2 linked regions of the Luteolibacter sp. Y139 genome follow. The protein of the gene in region 2 binds, or shares a complex with, the protein of the main gene of each other region. Links are inferred from orthologs where the notes say so. Each region holds a gene or a part of one and is shown on either strand. Other genes may lie near its edges.

Evidence for each region. Proteins that work in one complex are often made in the same cells at the same time.
Region 1: the proteins of WKV53_RS18350 (region 2) and fabF are in contact, whole or in part, in a solved structure (PDB 6OKG), measured with the Escherichia coli proteins. The link is inferred for Luteolibacter sp. Y139 from one-to-one orthologs.

Annotation. Positions count from the first base shown.
Region 1 is NZ_JBBUKT010000013.1:111,735-116,200, reverse strand. Bases 1,522-4,466 are described here. They hold fabF (beta-ketoacyl-ACP synthase II), read left to right. Parts: upstream 1,522-2,344; coding sequence 2,345-3,589; downstream 3,590-4,466. Other genes in these bases: WKV53_RS24695 (hypothetical protein), read right to left, coding at 3,907-4,466; WKV53_RS24705 (hypothetical protein), read left to right, coding at 2,030-2,272; WKV53_RS24710 (hypothetical protein), read left to right, coding at 1,522-2,033. In the rest of the region: WKV53_RS24720 (MotA/TolQ/ExbB proton channel family protein), read left to right, coding at 86-778; WKV53_RS24715 (ExbD/TolR family protein), read left to right, coding at 775-1,203; more of WKV53_RS24710, read left to right, coding at 1,290-1,521. UniProt on the Escherichia coli protein: Involved in the type II fatty acid elongation cycle. Catalyzes the elongation of a wide range of acyl-ACP by the addition of two carbons from malonyl-ACP to an acyl acceptor.
Region 2 is NZ_JBBUKT010000007.1:273,042-278,914, reverse strand. Bases 1-2,830 are described here. They hold WKV53_RS18350 (acyl carrier protein), read left to right. Parts: upstream 1-1,210; coding sequence 1,211-1,450; downstream 1,451-2,830. Other genes in these bases: WKV53_RS18340 (LysM peptidoglycan-binding domain-containing protein), read left to right, coding at 2,101-2,830; WKV53_RS18345 (hypothetical protein), read left to right, coding at 1,549-2,085; WKV53_RS18355 (hypothetical protein), read left to right, coding at 272-1,117; thiH (2-iminoacetate synthase ThiH), read right to left, coding at 1-113. Also shown: more of WKV53_RS18340, read left to right, coding at 2,831-3,012; WKV53_RS18335 (acetyl-CoA carboxylase carboxyltransferase subunit alpha), read left to right, coding at 3,048-4,001; WKV53_RS18330 (NUDIX hydrolase), read right to left, coding at 4,138-4,665; WKV53_RS18325 (3-dehydroquinate synthase), read left to right, coding at 4,724-5,873. UniProt on the Escherichia coli protein: Carrier of the growing fatty acid chain in fatty acid biosynthesis.

The DNA of each region.
Region 1 (4,466 bases), on a different replicon or contig from region 2:
TCTGCTCCCGCCGCTGCCGGGGGCTCTGGCCCAAATCTTTCATCGGGCTGGCCAGATCCTTCGGGGTGGTTTATAGACCGCGCACATGCCGACCGAATTCAACCCCTCGGGCCTCCTGGAAAACGGGGGACTGATGATATGGCTTCAGGCAGCGCTGGCGTTTTTCGGTGCTGTTTTCGTGGTGGAGCGGCTGTTTTTCTTCCATCGGGCCCGCATCAATGTGGGCGATTTGCTCGTCGGGCTGTCCAATCACGTCCGCCGGAAGGCTTATGCGGAGGCGATGCATGAGGCGGCGCGTGCTCCGGGACCGGTGGCCCGCGTGGCTCATGCGGTGCTGTTGAGGCACTCGATGGAGCGTCCGGACCTGCGGGATATCGCACAAGAGGCTGGGCAGCTTGAGGTTCCGCGGATTGAGAAGAACTTGCGCGGGATTCTCGGGGTGGCTCTTTTGGCCCCTCTGACCGGTATGTTGGGCACGGTGCTGGGGCTGTGGAAAACCTTTCAGCAGATCAGTTCACATGGCGGCTATGCCAGTCCATCCGAACTGACCACGGGCATGGTCACCGCGTTGGTAACTACGATCGTGGGCCTGACGATCGCGATCCCGGCGTATCTGTTTTACCTGTATTTCCTCGGCCGGACGAAACGGCTTTTCCACCGGATCGAACGCACGGGTATCGAGATGGTGAACATGATCTGCGACGCCCGGATTGATACTGGCATCGTCTCGATGCGGGATGAGCTGGAAGCCCGCCGGCGCGAAGAGCGGAAGAAATGATGAAGCTGGAATCGACGCTGCCGGAGCGGCCGGGGTTCCTTTTCGTGGTGCCTGCGTTCAATCTGTTCGCGCTGCTGCTGGTGTTTTTCCTGCTCGGTCCGTCCTTTGCCAGCCAATCGGGCGTGGCGGTGGAGTTGCCGGTTTCGCGTTTCCAACTGGAGCGTCAGGCGGATGTGACGGTGGTGACAGTGACGGCCGGTGAGCCGCCGGCTTTCTGGGTGGAACGGGAGCCGGTGACGCTGGCGCAGCTTTCGGAGCGGCTGGATGCGCGGCGCGGGAGTGAGACGGTGCTGCTGCGGGTGGACAAGGGCGTGGCAGTGGAGACGCAACGCGAGGTCGCGGAGGTGGCGTTGCAGAAGGGGTTGAAGGTATATTTGCTGGGGCAGCCGGCGGAGGGTGGGGAAAAATCGAAAGAAACGCCATGATGGGCTTTTACGGGGAGTGCGGGATTCGTTCCTGTCGAACTCACCGAGCTGCTTTGGCGGAATGAATTCCGCGCTCCCAGTGACTTATGTTCAACCTCCGCCACAAACGCACGACCCGGGACCGCGAGAGCGGGCTGGTGTTCCAGTGGCGTTTGCCGGTGGGGCATAGCATGCGCTTCATGCTGGCGTTCGGTTTGGTGGCGCTGATCACCGCGGGGCTGGCTGCGAGCGTGAGGGTACGGGTGGGCAATGTTTCGCGGCAGCCGGAGCGGCGGGGGACGATGATCCTGGTCCCGCAGGGCGAGGAATGGCAGTCTTTGGAAATGCAGGCGCTGGAGGCAGGTCCGATGCCGCGGCGGGCCGATCCGGTGGAAGATCCGGCGGTGAAGGGCTTGATGGACGAGGCAATGGCGAAGGCGCGTCCGCCGGGCTATCGCTATGAGCCGAAGCTCCGCTCCGTGACCGTGGAGATCCCGATGGCGGCGGCGAACCGGGAGGAAAAGGTGTCGCTCGGCGTGTTGCCGGCGTTGCCGGTGCCCGATCCGCCCTCGCAGGGGCCGCCGCTGCCTGATCCCGCGCGGCCGCTGGTTCTTTCGAGTGGCGATGTGCGTGCCATGGCACCGGAGTCGGTGCCGCCGGCATCGCTGGCGCGGGGCAACCGGTATCTGCTCGGGTACGATGCCAACGGCCACGTGACCCGGGTGACGCCGCTTTTCTCCGCCGAGCCGGTCGTGGATGACAGCGTGGAGCAGTGGCTCCGGCAGGTGACGATCGAGGGCGGTGACAAGGGTGGCGGCTGGACGGCTGTCGAAATCTCCAGTGGATCATGATCGAGCTCTCCCTGACTGAACTCGCCGCGTGGGCCATCGGGATCACGATGGTGGTGGTGGTTTTTTTCGAGTGGATCTCCCGCTGGTCGGCGGGAAATGCCGAGCGGCGGTCGGTGCGGAAGCGCGTGAATTGCCGGCTGTGCCTGCTGGTGGTTGAAGACGAGGGGCGCGGGCGTATTTTCCACTGTCCTCACTGCGGGGCGGAGAATGAACGCGGCCGCAACCGGAGTCTGGGATGAGGCTTGCCACCCACCCCGGGAGACACTAAGGACCCCCGAAATTCCCGTCACGCCACGCCCAACTCACACATCATGAGCGAAAGAAGAGTCGTCATCACCGGTATCGGCTGCGTCAGCCCCCTTGGCAATGATCTGCAAACCACGTGGGACGGCCTGAAGGCCGGGCGCAGCGGCATCGGGACGATCACCCTGCTGGATCCGGCACCGTATGAGTGCAAGATCGCGGGTGAGGTGAAGGACTTCGCTCCGGACCAGTATTTCAACACTCCCCGTGAGTCTCGCCGCTCGGACCGATATGTGCAGTTCGCGGTGGCAGCGTCGAAGATGGCGCTGGCGGACAGCGGCGTGGATCTGGAGAAGGTGGATCGCCGCCGTTTCGGCGTGATGGTGGGCAGCGGCATCGGCGGCCTGGGCACGCTGGAGCGCGAGCATGAGGTCTGCCTGACGAAGGGACCGAAGCGCGTCTCGCCTTTCACGATCCCGATGATGATTTCCAACATCGCGAGCGGCATCATTTCCATGGAGCACGGTCTCTACGGGCCGAACATGGTGATCGTGACGGCTTGTGCGACGTCCAACCACAACATTGGTGAGGCGTGGCGCATGATCAAATTCGGCGATGCGGATGCTTTCCTCTGCGGTGGTGCGGAGTCGACGATCCTGCCGATGGGCTTGGCGGGCTTTGCCAACATGAAGGCGCTGAGCACGCGGAACGATGCACCGGAGAAGGCGTCGCGTCCCTTTGATGCGGACCGCGATGGCTTCGTGATGGGTGAAGGTGCGGGCGTGGTGGTGATTGAAGAGCTGGAGCACGCGAAGGCTCGCGGTGCGAAGATTTATGCGGAGCTGGTGGGCTATGGTGTGAGTGCGGATGCGCATCACCTGAGTGCGCCATCGCCGGATGGTTCCGGTCCGGCTTATGCGATCGGGATGGCGCTCAAGCACGCGAAGCTGAATCCGGAGGATGTGCAGTATCTCAATGCGCACGCGACCTCGACTGGGCTCGGTGACATTGCGGAGACGCGGGCGATCAAGCTGGCGTTCGGCGACTACGCTACGAATGGGCTGATGGTGAGTTCGACCAAGTCGATGACGGGGCACATGCTTGGTGCGGCCGGTGGTATCGAGCTGATCGCTTCGGTGATGTCGATCGTGGAGGGTGTAGTGCCGCCGACGATCAACGTGGAAAACCAGGATCCGGAGTGCGATCTGGACGTGGTGCCGAACACGGCGCGCGAGGCGAAGGTGGATGTGGCGCTGAGCAACAGCTTCGGATTTGGCGGGCACAATGCCTCGCTGCTGGTGAAGCGGTTCTAAGGCCGGTTTTCGAGACGTCGTAGGCGGCGCTCAGTGAGTCGAGCTCACTGGGCTCCTGCGGCGTCTTTGTTGAACCGCGAAAGGACGCGAAAGTGCGCGAAATTTAAAGGCAGGAAGAGGACTGGCCTGAATTGAGCGGCTGTGGTGTGGAATCCTGCGGTCCTAGGGAAGGGCGGTGCGGGCTTGAAGGGGAAAGCTGGGTTGTTAGGTGCTTCGAGTCCGCCTGAAGGCGGGACTACGTACGCTTGGAGGCGGGCGGTGAGGGGTGGTTCGGGATAGCGGGGACAGGAGTGTCCCCGCTCCTCAAGGGGAGTCGGCTAGCGGGATTTTCGCGTGGCGATTTCTTGATCGATTTTCGCCAGGCGGTCCCGGTCGACGGGGTCCGCTTCGGCGAGGGGGCGGGTGGTTCCGGTGGCTAGTTCGGTGCATTGCCAGGCGGATTTTTCGAAGCCCGATGGAAGGTCCTTGGCTGAGCCCTGGCGGGGCTGGCCAGCGTTTTTCCAGAGGATGAGCTGGCCTTGGACGTGGAGGCTCTTCGCGAGGTCATTCGCGGCGGGGTGCTGTCCGGCGATCCCTTGTTGGTGCAAAGCGATTCCCGGTTTCCAAGTGGTCCAGAGGATCTGGTGGTCGCTGACCTCGCCCTTGTCCGTGAAGAGCAGGCGGGAGAGGAAGGGGTATTCGCCGGTGGCGATGCTGAGGTGGCCGCTACAGACGAGCACGCCGTCGCCCCAGGCGATGTCGCGGATGGTGAAGTGCTCGAACTTGGGGGGCGCTTTCAGGAAGCGGTCGCTGCGGAGCTTGCGGATGATCACCGGCTTGTAGTCGGGAGCGAAGAAGGCGCCGACGCAGGACCAGCGGAGGACGGTGGCGACATCGC
Region 2 (5,873 bases):
CGCGCCAGCGCTTCCAGATCGCGGTCGGAAACGGGGGCGATGAGCCGCTCGAAACGGCGGAGCAGCGGCGATTTCTGCTCAAGGGCGGTGGCAAAATGGGCGGAAAAACTCACGGACCGCGGAAGCATGGGACCGGGAGCCGGTCTCGTCAAAGCGGGATACCGCCCCTTCCCCATTCCCTCCGTCAGCCGATTTCGTCACCCGGCGCGCCAGCCACCCGGGCTTGCCAAGCTCCCCCCCGACCGCTTTCCTCACCCGGACTTCCGCCTCCATGAGCGATCGCATCGTCTGCAAACCCACCCCCTGGTTCCTGCTCCGTGCGGCTGCGATGCTGCTGATGTTCGGCATCTTCTCGGTCCTGTTTTTCCGCGATGCCAAATGGGGTTACCGCGAGGAAAACCTCGCCTTCCACCTCTCCAAGGCCTTCGAGCGGGCGACCAGCGAATTCAAGGCCAAGCAAGCCGAGCTGACGCCGGAGAGCTGGCGGGCCTACGCCTCCCAGCAGTCGGTGGATTTCCTTCCCCATGCCTCCAAGGACCAGAAGGATGTCGCCCCGGTCCCGGTTCCCGAGGGGACGCCAGTGCCCATGCCATGGCCGGAAAAGCTTCATGACTATGAAGCGATGAAGGCCTCCCTCGACCAGGAGCAGGGCAAGCTTTTCAACGAATATCGCCTGGAGGCAGATATCAAAAAGGACGTGCCGGATCACGACTACCCGCAGCGCAAGATCACCGAACAATGGGTGGTCTTCGGGATCTGCCTCGTGCTGGCCGTGGGGGCGCTCTTCGTGCTGCTGCGCACGCTGGGCCGCAGCCTGGCCATCGATGGCGAGGCCTTTTACCCGGCTTCCGGGGGCAAGATTCCCTTTGCCGATCTCTCCAGTCTGGACCTGCGGAGATGGGATACCAAGGGACTGGCCTTCGCATGGGCCAGGACTCCGGGCGGCAGCGATCGCAAGCTGCGGATCGACGGACTGACCTATGGCGGCTTCAAGAAAGAGGACGATGAGCCCGCCGAGCGGCTTATGCGACGCCTTAGGGAAAACTTTTCCGGCGAACTCATCGAGTACGTAACCGAGTCGGAAGAGCCCGCAAAGCCCGCCGAACCAGCCTCCTGAGCCGTTCGCAGCACATTACTTTTCGGGGTTGCCAAGGTCCAAAGGGATCGTTAAGCCCTCCCGCACAGCTTCAACTACCAAGCACACCCCAAAATGTCTGAAAAGAGCATCGAAGACCGCGTGAAGGACATCATCGTCGACCAGCTCGGCGTCAACGCCGACCAGGTGACCCTGGAGGCCAAGTTCATCGAAGACCTCGGTGCTGACTCCCTTGACACGGTCGAACTGGTGATGGCCTTCGAAGAAGAGTTCGAAATCGAAGTGCCGGATGAAGAAGCCGAGAAGCTCCAGTCCGTGGGCGATGTGGTGACCTACATCAAGTCCCAGAGCTGAGCGCCACCGCTCGCGCTTTTTCCCGAAAGGGCGGACTCCCCCGTGAGTCTGCCTTTTTTTTGCACTTCTCCGGAAATCGCGGACGATGCCGCCGCCCGATGCACTCGACTGACAACATCCAATACGCGCTGGAGACGACCCGCGTCCTGCTCGAGCCGGACCGTCGGATCGATACCTTCGGCGATACCCGGTTCGAGTTTCTCCTGCTCAGCGAGCTGATGGACCGGACCGGCGAGATCCGGGTGCGCACAGGCGAGGTGGAGGCCATGCGTCCGCGAATCCTCCGGCCGGAGTCGATGCAGGAGATCGAGCTGGAAGGCTTCGGCGACAAGGCCCGCGAGCGGATGGAAGCCTTGCTCGAAAAGCTCAAGGCCGAGGGCAAGGACCTCGCCTTCCTCCGCTACGGCTTCCGTTTCCGCAGCGGCAAGGTCCACGAGGAAATCGTCCACGATACGCTCGATGCCGTGCGCGAACGCGTGCTGGAAGAGGCCCGTCGCACCGGCAATCCCGCCCAAGCGATCATCGAAGGCGTCGATGACGCGTGGGAAGTATCCATTTTCAAGTTCGCCTTCGAGATGATCCGGCAATCGCTGCCGATCAACCGCTTCGATCTCCACAGGCGCGGATTGCTCTGATACACCCCGTCCCGAATGCGTCTCTGGACCTTGATCAAACTGGTGGCTGGCGCGGTGGTCCTTGCGGTCACCGTTTTCACCGGCCTGCTGGTCTGGCACGTCGTGAATGAGCCTCTCGGAGGACCTTTCTCCGAGTTGGTCCCGGTGAAAAACGATCCCAAACCGGTCGTTTCCCTGCCCAAGGCAAATGCCAATCTGCCGGACATTGACCCCGGTGCGAAGATCTTCGAGAAAGCGAGCGAGATGATCGCCGTGGGCGATCTCCCGGGTGCCCGCGAGCGACTCCAGAATGTCGTCAGCACCTACCCGCGCTCGAAAGCCGCCCCCGAGGCCCGCCGCATCGTCGGCGAGATGAATATGGATGACCTGCTATCCGCCGTTCACATGGAGGGCAAGGAGGTCCACATCGTGCGGCCCGGTGAAAATTTCTCCGGCATCGCCTCCAAGCACAATACCTCGCTCGACTGCATCATGCACCTCAACGGCCTGATGGACCTCAAGGGTCTCCAGCCGGCCGAGGAACTGGTGGTGATGCCGCTGGATCTCAGGGTGCTCATCGAGCCCGGCCGCAAGGCGCTCTCGCTGTGGAAGGCCGGCCAATTCATCAAGGAATATTCCCTCCTCTCTGCAGACCTGGGGTCGCACAAGGCGGGCATGGTGACCAAGATTTCCTCCCAGTCCGGCATCATCGGCGACCGGCGGTTCACTCCCGGCACGAAGGAATACCGCGAGTCCGAAAAGGTTTTCGCCCTCGAAAAGACCTCGCTGCAGATCCGCTCCGCCCGTCCCGATGACGACAGCGACAAGGATGCCCATCCCGCCGCTGGACCCGGTCCCGGCTTCCAGCTCTCGATCGAAGACGCTGAGGAACTCGCGCTACTCCTCCGTAGAGGGAATGAGGTGGAAATCCGCACCGCCGCTCCCTAGCCTCTTCCCGCCGCCACTTTCACTGTCACCGACGCATGCAATTGCTGGAATTCGAAAAGCCGATCGCCGAACTCGAACGCGAGCTGGAAAAGCTCCGCGTCAAGGCGGCCTCACAGAATATCGACATGTCTGCCGATATCGCCAGCATGGAGGCCAAGCTGGCTGAAACCCGCCAGGCGATTTACGAAAACCTGACTCCTTGGCAACGCGTGCAGATCGCCCGTCATACCCAGCGGCCCTTCATGCTCGATTACATCGCTCATGCCTTCTCCGATTTCTGCGAACTGCACGGGGACCGGCACATCGGCGATGATCATTCCATGCCCGGTGGTTTTGCCCGCATCGGCGGTCGCCGCGTGGTCGTGATCGGCCACCAGAAAGGCCGCAATACCAAGGAAAACCTCCACCGCAACTTCGGCAGCGCCCACCCGGAAGGCTACCGCAAGGCGATGCGCCTGATGAAGCTCGCCGAGAAATTCAGCCTGCCCGTCATCGCAATGATCGACACCCCGGGCGCCTACCCTGGCATCGGCGCCGAAGAGCGGAATATCGCCGAAGCGATCGCCTTCAATCTCCGCGAGATGATGCTGCTGAAAGTGCCGGTCGTCGCCGTCGTGCTCGGTGAAGGCGGCTCCGGCGGAGCCCTCGGCATCGGCGTGGCCGACCGGGTGCTGATGTTGGAAAACGCCTACTACTCGGTGATCAGCCCGGAAGGCTGTGCCGCGATTCTCTGGAAGCATCGCAAGCACGCTCCCGAAGCCGCCGAGGCGATGAAACTCGCCGCCCCCGATCTCCTGAAGCTCGGCCTCGTCGATGGCGTCATTGCCGAGCCGACCGGCGGTGCTCACCACGACCACGCCGCCACCGCCGCAGCCCTGAGCGAGGCGATCCTTTCGAATCTCGACGAACTCGCAAAGCTGAACACCCAGCAGCTCCTCGACGCGCGCTACGCCAAGTTCCGCGCCTTCGGCGACTGGGAAGGCAAGTGAGCCTGTAGCGGGGCGCTTCTGGTAGCGGAACGACTGCGTCGTTCCGGCGGGGTGCGGACCAAACCCAGCAAACCGCTAGCGATTTCCCTTCAAGCCCCGCCCAACCGGAAGCTCGCAGAGCTTCCGCTACGCTACGTCAGATCCCTGCCGCCCAAAGCGCGGCATGGATCTTCAGGTCTAGCAGATAGCCCTCCGCTTCCTTCGCCTTCAGCCACGCCCGCAGCTCGCCCCGCGGCACCAGGTGGACCTTGATGTCCTCGTGCTCGGTGCCGCCGCCCTCGGTCTCCTTCACCAGGTCCGTGGCGTAAAAAAGGTGGCTGAGCTCCGAAGTCATCCCGGCAGACGTCGGCGAAGCTAACAGCAGCTCGATCTTGCCCGCCCGGTAGCCGGTCTCCTCCAGCAGCTCCCGGCCCGCCGTCGCGGCCAAATCCTCACCCCGGAATTCATCCTCGTCCCCCACCAGACCGGCCGGGATTTCGATGACCTTGCGCTGCACCGGCACCCGGAATTGCTCGATCATCACCACCTCGTCGTCCGGCGTCACCGCCAGGATCCCCACGGCGGCGTCCGCATTCGGCCGTTTGGCGAAGTCCCACTTGCCGATCCGGTACAATCCCAGCCAGCGGGTTTCAAACAAAGTCTCCGGTTCCTGACGCTCCATCATGGGATAAGAATGGTTGGCTTGCGATCGTATCAAGGGCACTTTTCGCCCGTCACAAACGATGTCCCGCCACGATTTCCAGATTCCCGTCACCTTCAAGCACCGCGTTTGTTTCACGCGCGATGCCTTCTCGGCAGGCAATACCTTGTTAGGAGAAATCCTGACCGAAGGGGAAGGCCGGCGCGTGCTGGTGACCGTCGAGGAAAGCGTCGCCAAGGCCTGGCCGGAGCTCTCCCGGCGGATCGAGACCTACTTCGCCGACCTCGGTTTCGACTGGCGCGGGATTCACATTCTGCCCGGCGGCGAGGCCGTGAAGGCGGATGACGATTTGGTCCGGCGCGTCTGGGGCCTGATCGACCGCGAGCACGTCGACCGCCACTCCTACGTGATCGTCATCGGTGGCGGAGCGTTCCTCGACGCCGTCGGCTACGCCGTGGCCACCGCCCATCGCGGCGTGCGCCTGGTGCGCTTCCCCACCACCACGCTCTCGCAGGATGACAGCGGCGTGGGCGTGAAGTGCGCCATCAATGGCTTCGGCAAGAAGAACTGGATCGGCGCCTTTGCCGTTCCCTTCGCGGTCATCAATGACTTCACTTTTCTCGTCAGCCAGGACGAAGAGACCTGCCGCGCCGGCTTGATCGAGGCTGTGAAAGTAGCCCTCGTGAAGGACGGCAGCTTCTTCGAGTGGATCGAGAAGCAGGTCGAAAACCTTGCAGCTCTTGTTCCCGCGGCACTGGAAGAATGCGTCGAGAAATCCGCACTGCTCCATGCCCGCCACATCGCCCAAGGCGGCGATCCTTTCGAAACCGGCAGCAGCCGCCCGCTCGACTTCGGCCACTGGTCCGCTCACAAGCTGGAACAGCTCAGCGGCTTCACTCTCAGCCATGCTCATGCCGTGGCGATCGGCGCTGCGCTCGATACGCTTTACTCGGCACGCTGTGGCCTCTTGCGCGAGTGCGTGGCAGAGCGAGTCATCGACGTCATCTCCGGCCTCAAGCTTCCCCTGTGGCACGAGGCGCTCGACCTCCGCGACACCAACGGCCGCCGCCTGGTGCACCTCGGCCTGGAAGAATTCCGCGAGCACCTCGGCGGTGAACTTACCGTCCTCCTGCTGCGTGACGCCGGCATCGGCCAGGACGTGCACGCGCTCGATGAAGGTCTCGTCGACGCCTGCCTGGATTCGCTGCGCGACCAGCAAGCCGTCCTCGATG